DNA from 2 places in the Delftia sp. WSY_22 genome. Region 2 is predicted to be linked to the other one. Evidence: riboswitches for the same ligand, from Rfam matches in the RefSeq annotation. Region 2 holds a riboswitch; the other holds the start of a gene.
What was found. Region 2 has a riboswitch for glycine ahead of ACF8NF_RS22035 (D-amino acid dehydrogenase). Riboswitches for the same ligand answer to the same signal wherever they lie in the genome.
Positions count from the first base shown of each region.

Region 1 (7,790 bases), on a different contig from region 2:
GACCGGCTGGACGCGGGCGCGTTCCGGCTGCAACTGGAGCAGACGCCATTGGATGAACTCCTGGAGGAGTCTGCAGAGCTCGTCGGCTGGTCCCGGCGGCATCGCCTGAAACTGGATCTGGAACAAGGCCCGCAGCAATGGCAATGCGACCCTGTCCTGGTGCGCATCGCCATCTCCAACCTTGTCGGCAACGCCATCAAATATGCCAAGGCGGGCGACATCACCCTGGCCGCCCGCTGCGATGCGTCCGGTGACCTGCTGATTTCCGTCAGCGACCAGGGACCGGGCCTTGCACCCGAAGCGGCAAGACAGGTTTTCGAGCCCTATGAACGCGCAAGCGCCACCCGGCACGTCAACGGGCATGGCCTGGGCCTGTCCGTGGTCAGGCGCATCGCCAGGCTGCACGCAGGCGACGCGTTCTTCCAGCCGGCTGCCGCAGGCGGGGCCTGCTTTGTCATCCGGCTGGGCCGGCTCCCGCCCGGCACGGCAGATGCCTGCCAGGAATGTCCGCCAGCGGCAAGGCCGGCCGCCGTGCCGCCGGGCATGCCCGCCTGACGCGGGCAAGGCCGGGGCCTTTGCCCCTGAAGCAGGGCGTGCTCGCTGCGCTCATGGCGCCGCCGCTGCACGGGCCGTCCCGCCCTGCACCACCAGCAGCACGCCACCCAGGATCAAGGCCACGCCTGCCAGGCGCGTCGCACTGACCGGCCGTGCGCCCAGGCCCATCAGGCCGAAGTGGTCCACCAGCACCGAGACCACGATCTGCCCCGCCACCACACAGACCAGGAAGCCGCCTGCGCCCAGCTTGGGTGTCACGGCCGCCGCGCTGGCCACATAGATGGCCCCCAGCACACCGCCTATCCATAGCCACCATGGCCCTGCTGCCGCCTGGGCCATGGCCGGAGCGGGCGCGCGCAGCACCCACAGTGCAGGCACCACGACCATGACGCTCACGGCCAGCGAGGCCAGCGCGCCCCACAGCGGGTGGCCCAGCAGGCGGCCCACCAGGGCATTGCTGGCAGCCTGGAATGGCAGCATGGCCCCCGCCAGCAGCGCCAGGGCCACGGGAGCAAGGGCGGTGAATGTGCTTTTACCTGTCATGCGGCAAGACCTTTCTTCTTCTGTCAATCGATGCCTGCATGCTCTCGCATCCAGCACGTTGATGGAAATCATTTGTGTGCACGGTCTATATTCATGGAATGGATGAACTGCGCCGGATCGACCTCAACCTGCTGCTGGCCCTGCACGCCCTGCTGGCCGAAAAACATGTGACGCGCGCGGCCCTGCGGCTGCACAAGAGCCAGCCGGCCATGAGCCATTCGCTGGCGCAGTTGCGCGAGCATCTGGGCGACCCGTTGCTGGTGCGGCGCGGCGGCCGCATGGCGCTGACGGCACGCGCACAAGGCCTGGTGCAACCGCTGGCGGATGCGCTGGGCAGCCTCAACGGCTTGCTGGCACAGGCGGAGTTCGACCCGGCCCACGCACACGGACGGCTGCGGCTGGCGCTGTCGGACTACGCATCGCGCATCGTGCTGCCGCCGCTGATGCGGCATCTGCGCCAGCACGCACCCGGGCTGGACCTGGCCATCAGCCAGTCCACGCGCGAGGTGATGCTGGCCCAGCTGGCCGATGGCGAACTGGACCTGGCCCTGGGCCCCTTCCCCGACGCACCCGACCTGCCCGAGGGCATCGAGGTGCAGGATCTGTTCCAGGAACAGTTCGTGAGCGTGGCCGACCAGGCCGTGCTGCCGGCACGCGGCGGGCTGTCACTGCAGGACTGGCTGCAGCGCCCGCACGTCATGCTGGCCATGCGGCCCGACGCCAGCGAGGAGATCGAACGGGCGCTGGCCGCCCAAGGCCTGAGCCGCCGCGTGGTGCTGGCCCTGCCCCACTGGAGCGCGGCGCTGGAGGTGCTGGCAGGCACCGACCTCGTGCTGACCGTGGGCAGCCGCGCCATCGGTGACCTGCGCCGCCACAAAACGCTGCGCCGCTTCACTCCTCCGCTGGAGCTGCCCGAGTTCGCCTACCAGCAGGCCTGGCATGTGCGCAAGCAGGGGGATGCCATGCATCGGTGGCTGCGCAACTCGATGGCGCAGTGCTGTACTGCGCAGAAGTAAACGCAGGCCGCAGCCTCAGGCTGCCACCACCACCCTCAGCAACTGCTTCTGTATCTTCCCGCTGGCCGTCTTGGGCAGGGCCTCGCGGAAGTGGTAGCGGCGCGGGCGCTTGTAGGCAGCCAGGCGGTCGCCGTGGACCAGGAAGGCGTCCAGCGCCTCGGCCGTGGGTGTGGCGCCCGGCTTGGCAACCACGTGGGCGGCGACGATCTGGCCCCAGCGCTCGTCGGCCTCGCCGATGACGGCGACCTCGAGCACGTCGGCGTGTTCGACCAGTGCGTCTTCCACTTCGCGGGGATAGACGTTCTCGGCACCCGAATTGATCATGTAGTCGATGCGGTCGCGGATCCAGAGATAGCCGTCGTCGTCGATGTGGCCCAGGTCGCCCGTGTGGTACCAGCCGTGCGCCAGGGCGCGGGTGTTGGCGTCGGGGCGGTTGAGGTAGCCGGCCATCATGCAGGGGCCGCGCACGAGGATTTCGCCCACCTCGCCGGGCAGGCAGGCCTCGGCCGGGTCGGTGGGGGCGTTGTCTTCGCGCAGGCGGGCCACGATGAGGTCATGGCCCATGGAGGGCAGTCCGGCCGAGCCCGCGTGCGAGAGTTGCTCGCGCGGCAGCAGGACGGACATGCAGGGGCCCATTTCCGTGGTGCCGTAGACCTGGACCAGGTCGCAGCCGACCTTGCGCGTCCATTCGCGGATCAGGTGCGGCGCCATGGAGGCGCCGCCGTACTCCACCAGCCTCAGCGCGGGCGCCTGCTCAGGCGAGGCAATGGGGTCGGCCAGCAGCATGGTGATCATGGTGGGCGCCGCGAAGAAGAAGCTCACGCGCTCTTCGCGGATCAGGCGCCAGGCCTCGGCCACGTCGAAGCGGCGCAGCAGCACCTGGGTGGCGCCGGCCTGCAGGCGCGGCAGAAAGCTGGTGTGCAGCTCGGCCGTGTGGTTGAGCGGCGCCATGGCCAGGCCCACGTCGTCGCGCGTGAACTGCATGGTCTGGTGCATGAGGGCGTTGTGCGCCAGCTTGCTGCGGTGCGTATGCAGCACGCCCTTGGGCCGGCCCGTGGTGCCGCTGGTGTACATGAGGATGCAGGGGTCGCTCTCGCGCACATGGGCCTGGGGCGGCGCGCTGCTGCGGCCCCTGGCCAGGGCGGACAGGCGCTGCGTGGCCCAGACCGGCAGCGGGTCGGCCGGGGCATCGTCGGCAAAGATCCAGTGCTCGATGCCCGTTCCAGTGCCGCCGCCTTCGGCCTTGAGCAGGGCCTGGGCGCGTGCGGCCACCTCGCCGCCCTCGTGCTCGAAGACCAGGGCGCGCGCTGCGCCGTCCTTGAGGATGAAGGCCAGCTCCTGCGCCGCCAGCCGGTAGTTGATGGGGTTGAAGATGGCGCCCAGGCGCGCGGCCGCCAGCATGGTGAAGACAAAGGCCGGCGTGTTGTAGAGAAAGGCTGCGACCACGTCGCCATGGCCTATGCCCAGCTCGGCCAGGCCATGGGCGTGGCGGTTGACTTCGGCATCGAGCTGGGCGTAGGTCCAGGCGCGGCGCTCGCCGCCCTCCCACGCGACCAGGGCTTCCTTGTTCGGCAGGTAACGTGCCGGCCAGGCCAATGTGTCTCCCAGCGTCTGCTGCATGTGCGCTTCTTCCTTCTCGCTCACGAGATTTCATATATCGATGCACCTCAATGTAGGAGATTTTTTAGACAGTTATGCAATTTGCAAATGCATCCATGCAGGCAAGCGCATGGAGTTGCAGTCGGCCCGCGGAAATCCCGAAGCCGCGCGGACGCTGGCCGCAGCTAGAATGCGCCGGTCAGGAGAGAGTGCCCGCCCGGCCGCAACGGTCGCAGGCAGCGGCACCGCCGAAGGCGCAGGGTTCGCCCCGAACGCTCAGGCAAAAGGACTGGCACCGCCTGCCGCCACGGCCGCAGGCGTTCCTAGCTGGAGAGAGATGCAGGGCACGGCGGTGTGCCCCATCCACCGAAGGAGCAAGCCCCACGCATGGAAGGTGCGGGTGAATCTCTCAGGTAAAGCGGACAGCAGGGCAGCACATCCCGGAGGACCGGGATGGCGTTATGCCTTGTTCCTTGCCTGAAAGAGAGCCCTCCTTGTCCGCTGCCTCCACCACCGATCTGCTCAGGACCCCGCTGTTCGACCTGCACCAGGAACTGGGCGCGCGCATGGTGCCGTTTGCCGGCTACTCCATGCCCGTGCAATACCCGCAGGGGCTGATGGCCGAGCACCTGCACACGCGCGAGGCGGCAGGCCTGTTCGATGTCTCGCACATGGGCCAGATCAGCCTGCGCGGCCCGGATGCCGGCGCGGCGCTGGAATCGCTGCTGCCCATGGACGTGCTGGGCCTGGGCGAACACCGCCAGCGCTACGGCCTGCTGCTCAACGACGCGGGCGGCATTCTGGACGACCTGATGTTCGTGCGCCGCGAGGACGACCTGTTCCTGATCGTCAACGGCGCCTGCAAGCATGAAGACCTGGCGCACATCCAGGCCCGCATCGGCCAGCGCTGCGAAATCGAGCCCCAGTTCGACCGGGGCCTGCTGGCGCTGCAGGGCCCGCAGGCCGCAGCCGCCATGGAGCGCCTGCTGCCCGACACGGCCGGCCTGGTGTTCATGACAGGCGGCCACTTCGACTGGGAGGGGGCCGAGCTGTACATCACGCGCAGCGGCTACACCGGCGAGGACGGCTTCGAGATCTCCTTGCCCGCCAGCCACGCCGAGGCCTTTGCCCGTGCCCTGCTGGCCCAGCCCGAAGTCAGGCCCGTGGGCCTGGGCGCGCGCAATTCGCTGCGCCTGGAAGCCGGCCTGTGCCTGTACGGCAACGATCTGGACACGACCACCACCCCGGCCGAGGCCGCCCTGAACTGGGCCGTGCAGAAGGTCCGCCGCGCAGGTGGCGAGCGCGAAGGCGGCTTTCCCGGCGCGGCCACCGTGCTGGCCCAGCTGCAGTCGCCCGAGCTGCTCACGCGCAAGCGCGTGGGCCTGGTGGCCCTGGAGCGCGTGCCCGTGCGCGAAGGCACGGAGCTGCTGGATGCCGGCGGCCGCAAGGTCGGCCAGGTCACCAGCGGCCTGCTGTCGCCCACGCTGAACCAGCCCGTGGCCCTGGCGTACGTGGAGCCGGGCAGCGCCGCCGTCGGCACCACGCTGCAGGCCATGGTGCGCGGCAAGGCCGTGCCCATGCAGGTGCAGGCCACGCCCTTCGTGGCGCCCCGCTATCACCGCGGTTGAGGACAGCCTGCGCGCTTGGCGTGGATCGAGTTCGGCGGATTCGTTTTTCCTGCCATCGCATGCCGCTACAGTGCGCACTGACCTTTCTCAAACCGCCTTTCACAGGTTTTTTCAGTTTCTATCGGAGCAAGCCATGAGCATCCAGTATTCCAAGGACCACGAGTGGATCAACGCCGCCAACCCTGACGCGGCCATCGTCGGCATCACCCTCCACGCGCAGGATGCGCTGGGCGACGTGGTGTTCGTCGACCTGCCCGCCGTGGGTACCAGCTTCAACCAGGGCGATGTGGCCGGCGTGGTCGAGTCCGTCAAGGCCGCCGCCGATGTCTACATGCCCGTCAGCGGCGAGATCGTCGAAGTCAACGAGGCCCTGCGCGACGACCCCTCCCTGGCCAACAGCGACCCGCTGGGCGAAGGCTGGTTCTTCAAGGTCAAGCTCAGCGACGCAGGCCAGCTGGCCGCGCTGCTCGACGAAGCCGCCTACACGGCCTTTGCCCAGAGCAACTGACGCCACTTTCCGGCCAGGACGGGCGCCAGGGCCCGCCCTGGCGCTTTTCAGCTTTTGAGACAGGTCCCTCCATGCTGATGTCCTCCACCCAGCCCCTTGCCGCCCTCGAGAACGCCACCGAATTCGTGGCCCGCCATATCGGCATCGCGCCCGAAGACGAGGCCCACATGCTCAGCGCCATCGGCGCGGCATCGCGCGATGCGCTGATCGACGCCATCGTCCCGCCCTCCATCCGGCGCCACCAGCCCATGGCGCTGCCGCCAGCGGCCACCGAGGCCCAGGCGCTGGCCGAACTCAAGGCGCTGGCAGGCCGCAACCAGCTGCTCAAAAGCTTCATCGGCCAGGGCTACTACGGCACGCACACGCCCGGCGTCATCCTGCGCAACATTCTCGAGAACCCCGCCTGGTACACGGCCTACACGCCCTACCAGGCCGAGATCTCGCAAGGCCGCATGGAGGCCCTGGTCAACTTCCAGACCATGGTCTGCGACCTGACGGCCATGCCGATTGCCAACGCCTCCATGCTGGACGAGGCCACGGCGGCCGCCGAGGCCATGACGCTGGCCAAGCGCTCCGTCAAAAGCAAGAGCAACCGTTTCGTGGTGGCCGGCGATGCCCACCCCCAGACCATCGAGGTGATACAGACGCGCGCCGCGCCGCTGGGCATCGAGGTGCTGCTGGCCAACTCGCTGGAGGAATGGAACCAGCTGATGGAGGGCGACTACTTCGCCGTGCTGGCCCAGTACCCTGCCACCAGCGGCCGCATCGACGATCTGCGCGCCGACGTGGACAAGGCCCATGGCAAGCAGGCCGCCTTCATCGTGGCCACCGACCTGCTGGCGCTGACCCTGATCACGCCGCCCGGCGAATGGGGTGCCGACATCGTGGTGGGCACCACCCAGCGCTTTGGCATGCCCATGGGCGCCGGTGGCCCGCACGCCGCCTTCATGGCCTGCCGCGACGAGTTCAAGCGCTCCCTGCCCGGCCGCCTGGTCGGCGTGAGCGTGGACGTGCACGGCAAGCCCGCCTACCGCCTGGCACTGCAGACGCGCGAGCAGCACATCCGCCGCGAAAAGGCCACCTCCAACATTTGCACGGCCCAGGTGCTGCCCGCCGTGGTGGCCAGCATGTACGCCGTCTACCACGGCCCCGAGGGCCTGGAGCGCATCGCCCGCCGCGTGGCCTCGTACACGGCCATCCTGGCGCGCGGCCTGGCCGAGCTGGGCGCGCCGCTGCGCGAGGCGCCCAGCTTCGACACGCTGAGCCTGCACACGGGCGCGGCCACCCAGGCCATCGTGGAGCGTGCCGTGTCCCTGGGCGCCAACCTGCGCGTGTATTTCAAGGAATACCTGTGCATCTCGCTGGACGAGACCACCACGCGCGCCGATGTCGAGCTGCTGTGGAAGATCTTCGCCCGGGACGGCCAGGCCCTGCCCAGCTTCACCGCCTTCGAAAAGGGCGTGGAGCCGCTGATTCCCGACGGCCTGCGCCGCAGCAGCGCCTTCCTCACACACCCGGTGTTCAACACCCACCGCTCCGAGACCGCCATGCTGCGCTACATCCGCCAGCTGTCGGACAAGGACCTGGCGCTGGACCGCAGCATGATCCCGCTGGGCTCCTGCACCATGAAGCTCAACGCCACCAGCGAGATGATTCCCATCACCTGGCCCGAATTCGCCCAGGTGCACCCCTTTGCCCCGGCCGACCAGCAGCAGGGCTATGCGGAACTGGACAAGCAGCTGCGCGACTGGCTGTGCCAGGCCACGGGCTACGCCGGCATCAGCCTGCAGCCCAATGCCGGCAGCCAGGGCGAGTACGCGGGCCTGCTGGCCATCAAGGGCTGGCATGCGAGCCGGGGCCAGTCGCACCGCAACGTCTGCCTGATTCCCAGCAGCGCCCACGGCACCAACCCCGCCAGCGCGCAGATGGTGGGCATGCAGG
Region 1 covers NZ_JBICKN010000018.1:333,823-341,612, forward strand. The annotation lists gene ACF8NF_RS11380 (ATP-binding protein) at 1-555, shown strand, start outside; gene ACF8NF_RS11385 (DMT family transporter) at 607-1,098, opposite strand; gene ACF8NF_RS11390 (LysR family transcriptional regulator) at 1,197-2,114, shown strand; gene ACF8NF_RS11395 (fatty acid--CoA ligase) at 2,130-3,734, opposite strand; glycine riboswitch at 3,904-4,015, shown strand; glycine riboswitch at 4,031-4,149, shown strand; gene gcvT (glycine cleavage system aminomethyltransferase GcvT) at 4,175-5,341, shown strand; gene gcvH (glycine cleavage system protein GcvH) at 5,475-5,849, shown strand; gene gcvP (aminomethyl-transferring glycine dehydrogenase) at 5,921-7,790, shown strand, end outside.
Region 1: it holds a riboswitch for glycine, as region 2 does, so the genes downstream of both, gcvT (glycine cleavage system aminomethyltransferase GcvT) here and ACF8NF_RS22035 (D-amino acid dehydrogenase) in region 2, are expected to answer to the same signal.

Region 2 (7,790 bases):
GCTCCCACGGTGAACGTGCCACCCAGGGTTCCTGCAGGAATGCTGGTGGCGATGCTGTAGGTACCACTTGCTGTACTGGTGGCAGTGATCGAGCAGATGCCCAGAGTTGTGCCGCTTGTTCCAGTGGTGCAAGTGGCTGACGCGCCGTCCGCGCCACCGTTCAGCTTCACGCCGGGGGTACCGGCGAAGGTGACGACCTCGCCGCCCTTGGGGTTGCCACCGGCATCGCGCACATATGCTTCCACCACATCGGTTGCCGTGCCATTTGCCGCCGCGTTGTCGCTCACGACACGCAGGCCCGAATTGCTTGCCGAGGCATTGCCGGCGACAAAGGCCATCGATTGCGGGCTGTTGCCGATGGCAACCGCCCCCACCGTGGCGGCAACCGAGTAAGTCGATGCGGTCACGCTGGTGAACGACACCGAGCAGGTCGCCGCCACACCGGCAGTCGTGCAGCTGGCGGTGGCAGGAGAGGCTCCGGCAGGCGTCACGCTGAAGTTCACGGCAACGCCAGTGACCGGATTGCCGAACGCATCCTTGGTGACCACGGAAACGACGTCCTGGCCGCCGCCGGCTGCCTGGTTGTTCACATCGACCGACATGGTCGAATTGGCGGGATCGACGGCACCTGCCGTAAAGACATAGGCAGCCGTAGTGCCGTACGTATTGCCGCCGGAGCTGATGCCGCTGCCGCTCAATGCGCCCCCCGCGATGCTTGCGCCGGAAGCGTAGGAGCCCGCGACGGTTGTCCTGGCGGTGACCTGGCAGGTACCAGCCGCATTGGTGGTGCAGGTACCGCTGAAGGTGATGTTTGCGGTGGGAGAGAACGTGACAACGCTTCCGGCCACCGGATTGCCGTTGACATCTCCCACAAACGCTTCAAGCACATCCGTCGCCGAGCCATTGGCCGTGGCCGGACTGCTGACGGTACGCACCCCCGACCTGGCGGGGTCGGCGGCATTGGCCGTGAAGTTGATCACGGCCGGACTGCCATTGGCCACGCTCTGGGTGGTGGTGCCGTTGTTGTCCGTGGCTGTGAAGCTCGCCGCACTCGCGACGGTGGATGTCACCGTGATGGAGCAGCGCGCTGGATTCGCATTGGCCGCAATCGTGCAGGAAGTTGCCGACGGCGTGCCGGCGCCGGTATGGACAAAGCCGATGGTGTGGGCAACCGTATCGACGGTTGCATTGCCATTGGCGTCCTGCAGTGCGACGGTCACCGTGCCGGTGCTCGTACCGTCGGCCATCACCGAGAGCGGTGTGGCACTGAGCAGATTGCCACTGGCTGTATTGCTGGGCGGCCCGGCAATGAAGTTGACCGATACCGGACTGCCATTGCTCACGGCCTCTCCGTTGTCCGTTGCCGTGAAGCTTGCGGTGCCGACCGTGGCCGATTTCACCGTCACGGAGCAGGTGGCCGGATTGGCGTTGGCCGCGATCGTGCACGTGGGTGCGGCCGGCGTGGTCGTGCCCACGCCCGTTTTGGTGAAGACAATCGTGTGCGCCACCGTATCCGTGGCGGGATTGCCATTGGCATCGCGCAGGGTCACGCTGATCGAGCTCGTGGCAGTGTTGTCTGCGACAACGCTGAGCGGACTGGCACTGATCAGGTTTCCATTCGCGCCATTGCTGGGCGAGCCGGCCGTGTAGTTCACCGCAGCCGTAGCCGTGGCGGCCGAGCCATTGATGGTGAAACCAAAGGTGCCGCTGCCGACTGCGGTAGGTGCCGTGACGGTGGCCGTGTACACCCCTGCGCTGCACGCCCCCGCGCCGACCGCGGGCGAGCCCTGTGTTCCACCGTTCAGCGTGAAGGCCACCGTGTTGGCACAGGTCGCAATCGAATTGCCTGACGCATCCTTGAGCTGCGCCGTCAATGTGCTGGTTGCAGTGCCATTGGCAATGATCGAGGTCGGACTCGCAACGATGGTCGAGGCGCTGGTACTTGGCGGACCCGCCGTGTAGCTCACTGAAGCCGTAGCAACTGCGGCAGAGCCGTTGATGGTGAATCCGAAGATCCCGCTGCCGACCGCCGTGGGCGATGTGACGGTGCCCGTATAGATGCCGGCGGTACACGAGGCCGCGCCCACACTCGGCGTTCCCTGCGTTCCGCCGTTCAGGGTGAACGCCACCGTGTTCGTGCACGTGTTGATCGGATTGCTGCTGGCATCGACCAGTTGCACGCGCAGCACGCTGGTGGAGCTGCCGTTGGCCACGATCGATGCCGGAGTGGCGACTATCGTCGATGCACTCGTGCTCGGCGTTGCGGCCGCATAGGAGACCGTTGCGGTGGCAACAGCCGCAGCCCCGTTGATGGTGAACCCGAAGGTGCCGCTGCCGACCAGCACCGGCGATGTCACCGTCCCCGTGTACATGCCGGCACTGCAGCCCGTGACGCTGACGGCAGGAACGCCTTGCGTCCCCGCATTGAGGGTGAAGGCCACCGTATCGGTACAGGTGGAGACAAGGTTGCCTAACGCATCCTTCAACTGCACGGCCAAGGTGCTGGTGGAGACGCCATTGGCCGCAATCGATGGCGGACTCGCGGCGATTTCAGAACCGGTCGTGCTGGCCGGGAGCGCGGTGAAGCTGTAAGCAACCGGCGAAGGCTGATAGGTCACTGCGCCAGATACCGGACTTCCACCCAATGGAAGATTGGAGAACGTGGCACCAGCGACTGACGACGACAAGGTCACGGGGGTGGCGAACGTTCCGGCGACACTGCTGCTGGCATTGATGGGAGACGCGCACTTTCCGCTGGAGTCGGTCGTGCAGCTGACTGCGGCGGAGCTGCCATTGAACGTGACACCTGCAGGCGGCGCTGCGAAGGTAACGGTGTCACTGCCCCCCGTCCAGGCATTGCCTTGGCCGTCAACAATGTAGACCTCCAGCAAGTCGCTGCTGCCGACAGGTTGATTGTTGGTCGTCGCCAGAACGCCGGATTTCAGGGCACAGGGAAAACCGGTGACGCTTGCAGCCGTTGAAAGCTGCGAGGTCTGGGCTCCACCGGAATTGCTGTCCGTCACTGTGACCCGCACCTGGCCGCTGAGATACGAAGGAACGGTCAGCGTTCCCGAGGCTCCGGCCATGGTCCCTGAGCCCAGATAGACCTGCGCATCGTTGACGCCCGCGCCGGTCGGCGACCAAAAGGCTTCCACCGTATACGGTGCCGGCTCGCTCGCATTGGCATTTGCCGTGATATTGAATGTCCAGGTGCAGGCGGCGGTGTCACTGGCGCCAACGCCAAGGGTCGGGGTCCATCCGGTTTGTCCATTGGCCGTCGTCAGCAAACTGATACCTGAGTTTGCAGCCACAGGCACGGAAAACAGCGTGTTCTGAGAAATCTTGAAGAAATCATGCGTAGTGATACGAATGGCACTTCTCGACTGGCTTGTCATCTTGTTGTTGCCAATCAACCCTGGTGCCGTACCCGTCCCACTAATATTCAACCCGTCCCCGCCGCCAGTGAAATTGTTATCGGTCACCGTCACTACCTGCGTCGTGCCTGAGGCTGCCGTATTCACCGTTGGTGCCGACACATGCATTGGCGATGAAGCGGTATAGGCGGCAATAGGCAGCGAGAAGGTATTACCCGTCACGGCAAGACCAATTCCATTGCCCAGGTTGATCGTTCCATCAACCGACACCACGGCCCTGGGCGCATTTCCACCAGTCGGGCTCAGTGCGATATTCGAATCTTTGATCGTCAATCCGTTGACGGTCATGTTCGACATGACCTGGAAGAACTGCTCGAGCTGCATTCCCCCGATAGGGTTGGGCAGATTCGTTACCGTGAAATTATCGACAACAATGTTGGAAACTGTGCCTGCACCGTTGCTTGCGGCAACGGAAATAGCCGAGCCCTTGTTATTGCCGTAATTTCCATTCCATATCGCGGAATTGATCGTGCTATTGGTAAAGAATACGTTTTGTGCGCCTTGATGAATCTCCGCGTACAGCTCGCAGTTGAACGGCGTCCCCTCTCCCGCAGGGGTTGGCGCCACATTCACCAGGCCGACGCGGTCAATGGTGACATTGTTCGCCGGGGAGCCAACGACGAATACCGCTTCGCCACAGGTCATGTTGGGCGAATTGGTGAGCGTGATGTTCTTCCCACCAAGATAAAAAGTTTCCCAGGGGGAGTCCGCCCAGTTCTGGACTTGTATGACTCCCCCGAAATCGATGGTCAACGAGCCCGTGCCGGCTGGCACGGTGCCTTTGAGCCAGTACCAGGCACCGCCGCCACCAGTGGTGGTCGTCGAATCGCCGCCGCTGATCATCTGGCTTTGACCACAGGCATTGGTGGCTCCCGTCACGGCGCCGGACTGGGCTCCGCTGATGAATGTATTGGCACAGCGCACGTAAACCGTCTGATTGTCGACATACGGATGGAGGTTTCCCGCCGCATCCTTGGATGTCCCGCTCTGTATGGTCCGTACCGACGTGGTCAGTGTCGGCGCAAAGACGATGGAAACATCGGCACTCGGATCCAGCGTTTGCAGCGTGTAGTTGGCTGCCTGAATGGCCGCTCGCAGCGTACATGCGCCAGCAAAGGTGCCCCCCAGCGTGCTGACACAGGTGGTTGGTGTCGTTGCATTGGCATTGGGAGCATCGCTGTTGTCGGTGACCGTGAAGACGATGGTCGCCGCCAGTGCCGTGGATGAGATACCCGCGCATGAAAGCAGCAGCAAAGAGAAAAGGCACTTCGCTGCACGCCACTTGCGAAAAAATGCCGAACCAGGCAGGCGATTGAGAGCATGCATGATATTCCCCGTTTTCTCAAGGAGATATGACAGGAAAATGATTTTCCCAATGGCAATGGCCATCAGTTGTACCCAGCGCATTTGCATCGCCGTACCTCGAATAGTTCTATTTGAATCACGAGCCCACAACTCACCTTGCAGCCGGTGAGTTTGGAAGCAAAATTTTTCGCGCAGATCCTGCGCGTCAATCAAAAAAAGGCGGATTTCCATCAACGCTTGCGCGCTGCTCCACTGCCTATTGAGCGGACACACCTTCAGTCGGGTTTGCGACGCAAAACATTCCTCCCTCGACAAACCATATTCACCGTGCTTGTATTTTTTCAGTGATGGACCAGTTTCCATGGACCCGCACCTGTGCAACGGTAAGTCGCCTATCAGACATATATACAACCCATGGTTAACCCATGCAGGTCCAATCGACCAGAACAAGCACTGACAAACCACTGCACATATCGATAGGCTAAATCATGTTTTTTTCTATTTCAATAGTTTTTTTACATGAAACCGGAGACACGTACCAGCGCTACGAGGGAGGCGCTTGAGCGATCTAGGGAATACCCTGAATCAGCCACACCACATACAGGTAACTGGTGGTATCCCCAATACGACTGGAGCTGGCTGCGCAAGCCCCATAGAATCGCCCCTGCAGGAGAGCAGGCGGGCGCCACGGTGCCGAGCCTCACCGAAGGCGCAAACTCCCATACACGCTCAGGTTCCGTACTGCAAACACAACATGCCGTCTGGAGAGCCGCCGCACGCAATGTGCGGCGCACCGAAGGAGCAAGCCCCGTTCCCATGGACGGCGGTGAATCTCTCAGGTACCAAGGACAGGGGGAGCGGCAGCTGCGTCACGACGGACGCCGGCTGCCTGCTATCCAGACCATAGCGGCCAGCTTTCGCGTGACCCGGCACATGCCTTTGAAAGGGCATCGTCATGCGCGTCATCGTTCTCGGAGCCGGTCTGATCGGCACCACGTCGGCCTACTATCTGCAATCCCTCGGTCATGAAGTGACCGTCATCGACCGCCAGGCCGCGCCCGGCGCCGAAACCAGCTTCGCCAACGGCGGGCAGATCTCGGTCAGCCATGCCGAGCCCTGGGCCAACCCCGGCGCACCGCTGAAGCTGCTGGGCTGGCTGGGCCGGCAGGATGCCCCCCTGCTGTTCCGCCTGCGCGCCGACATGCGCCAGTGGCTCTGGGGCCTGTCCTTCCTGCGCAACTGCACGCCCGCGCGCACGCGCCACAACATCCAGCAGATCGTGCGCCTGGGCACCTACAGCCGCGAGGCCCTGCAGCAGCTGCGGTCGGACACCGGCATCCAGTACGAGCAGCGCACGCAGGGCATCCTGCACTTCTATACGAACGCCCGCGAGTTCGAGGGCGCGCTCAAGCCCACCGAGCAGATGCAGGCCCTGGGCTGCGACCGCCGCCTGATCGATGCCGACGAGGCCGTGCGCCTGGAGCCGGCCCTGGCCCATGTGCGCGGGCAGATAGCGGGCGCCACCTATACGGCCGAGGATGAATCGGGCGACGCCAACCTCTTCACACGCGAGCTGGCGCGCATCGCCGCCGCCACGGGCGTGCAGTTCCGCCAGAGCCACCACGTGACGGCGCTGCGCACCACGGGCGCGGGCGCCAGCCGCCATATCGACCATGTGGAGGTGACCAATGCCGAGGGCCGCTATGAACGCATCCAGGGCGACGCCTATGTGCTGGCCATGGGCTCGTTCAGCCCGCTGCTGGCCCAGCCGCTGGGGTTGCGCCTGCCCATCTATCCGGCCAAGGGCTACTCCGTGACCCTGCCGGTGCTGGACCCCGCCAAGGCCTATCAGGTCAGCCTCACGGACGACGAGTTCAAGCTGGTGTTCTCGCGCTACACGGGCGCGCAAGGCGACCGCCTGCGCATTGCGGGCACGGCCGAGTTCAACGGCTACGACCGCAACCTGGACCCCGTGCGTTGCGAGGCCATCGTGCGGCGCGTGCAGCAGCTGTTCCCCGGCGCCGGCGATACCGGGCGCGCCCAGTTCTGGAGCGGCCTGCGCCCCGCCACGCCCAGCAATGTGCCGCTGATCGGACGCTCGCCCATCGCCAACCTGTTCCTGAACACCGGCCACGGCACGCTGGGCTGGACCCATGCCTGCGGCTCCGGCATGGCGCTGGCCGACCTGGTCAGCGGCAGGCAGCCGGCCGTGGATTTCGATTTTCTGGGAGCCGCAGCCATGGACCCGGATCGCAGCGCAGGCACGGTGCGCCCGCGCGCGGTCTGAGGTGCAGACGGTGTGTACCGTGTGTACGGCGTGTACGACGCCTAGGCAGTGAACACCGTCAACACCCCGGCGAAGCGGTGCAGGCGGGCGTCCATGATCTCGGCTTCGGCAACGAAGCCGATCAATGGCACATCGCCCAGTGCGTGGCGCAGGGTGCGCAGTTCGGCATCGGGGCCGCCGAACAGGCCGCCGCCGCGGCCCCGGCAACTGATGTAGATGGCGCCACGGATGCGGGGCTGTGCCTCGCCTTCGGGCACCGCCTCCTCGGGCTCCGCCGCATCGCGCAGCGCAGCGCCCAGTTGCAGCAGTTCCTGGCGCGCCACCTGGGCCTGGCGGCGGCAGAAGATCACCGAATGCCCGGCCTCCACGGCCGAGGACAGGGCCACGCCCTGGCGCAGCGGGTCCAGGCCAACCAGGGTCAGCACCTGGGCCTCTTCGGTCAGCACGCCGTGGGCCAGGCCCCGGCCCGGCGGCGCAATGGCCGCCAGCGTGGTGCGGACCGTGGTCAGCGCGGGCTGCCAGTCGCTGCCTTCCAGCTCCACGCCCAGCAGTTGCAGCAGGCGCTGCAGGGCCGGATCGCCATCAAGCCCGGTGACCAGGGCGCCGCGCGCCTCGGTGATCTCCAGCCCCTCGCCCAGCGGCACGCAGCCCTGGGCCATGCCCGTGATGCAGGGCACGCCGGCACCGAAGGCCACGCCTGAAAAGCCACCACGAAAAATGCCGCGCGCGTCCGCATGCTGCGCATGCAGATCCTCGGTACGGCA
Region 2 covers NZ_JBICKN010000050.1:34,039-41,828, reverse strand. The annotation lists gene ACF8NF_RS22040 (beta strand repeat-containing protein) at 1-5,102, opposite strand, end outside; glycine riboswitch at 5,491-5,601, shown strand; gene ACF8NF_RS22035 (D-amino acid dehydrogenase) at 5,695-7,026, shown strand; gene ACF8NF_RS22030 (FIST N-terminal domain-containing protein) at 7,068-7,790, opposite strand, start outside.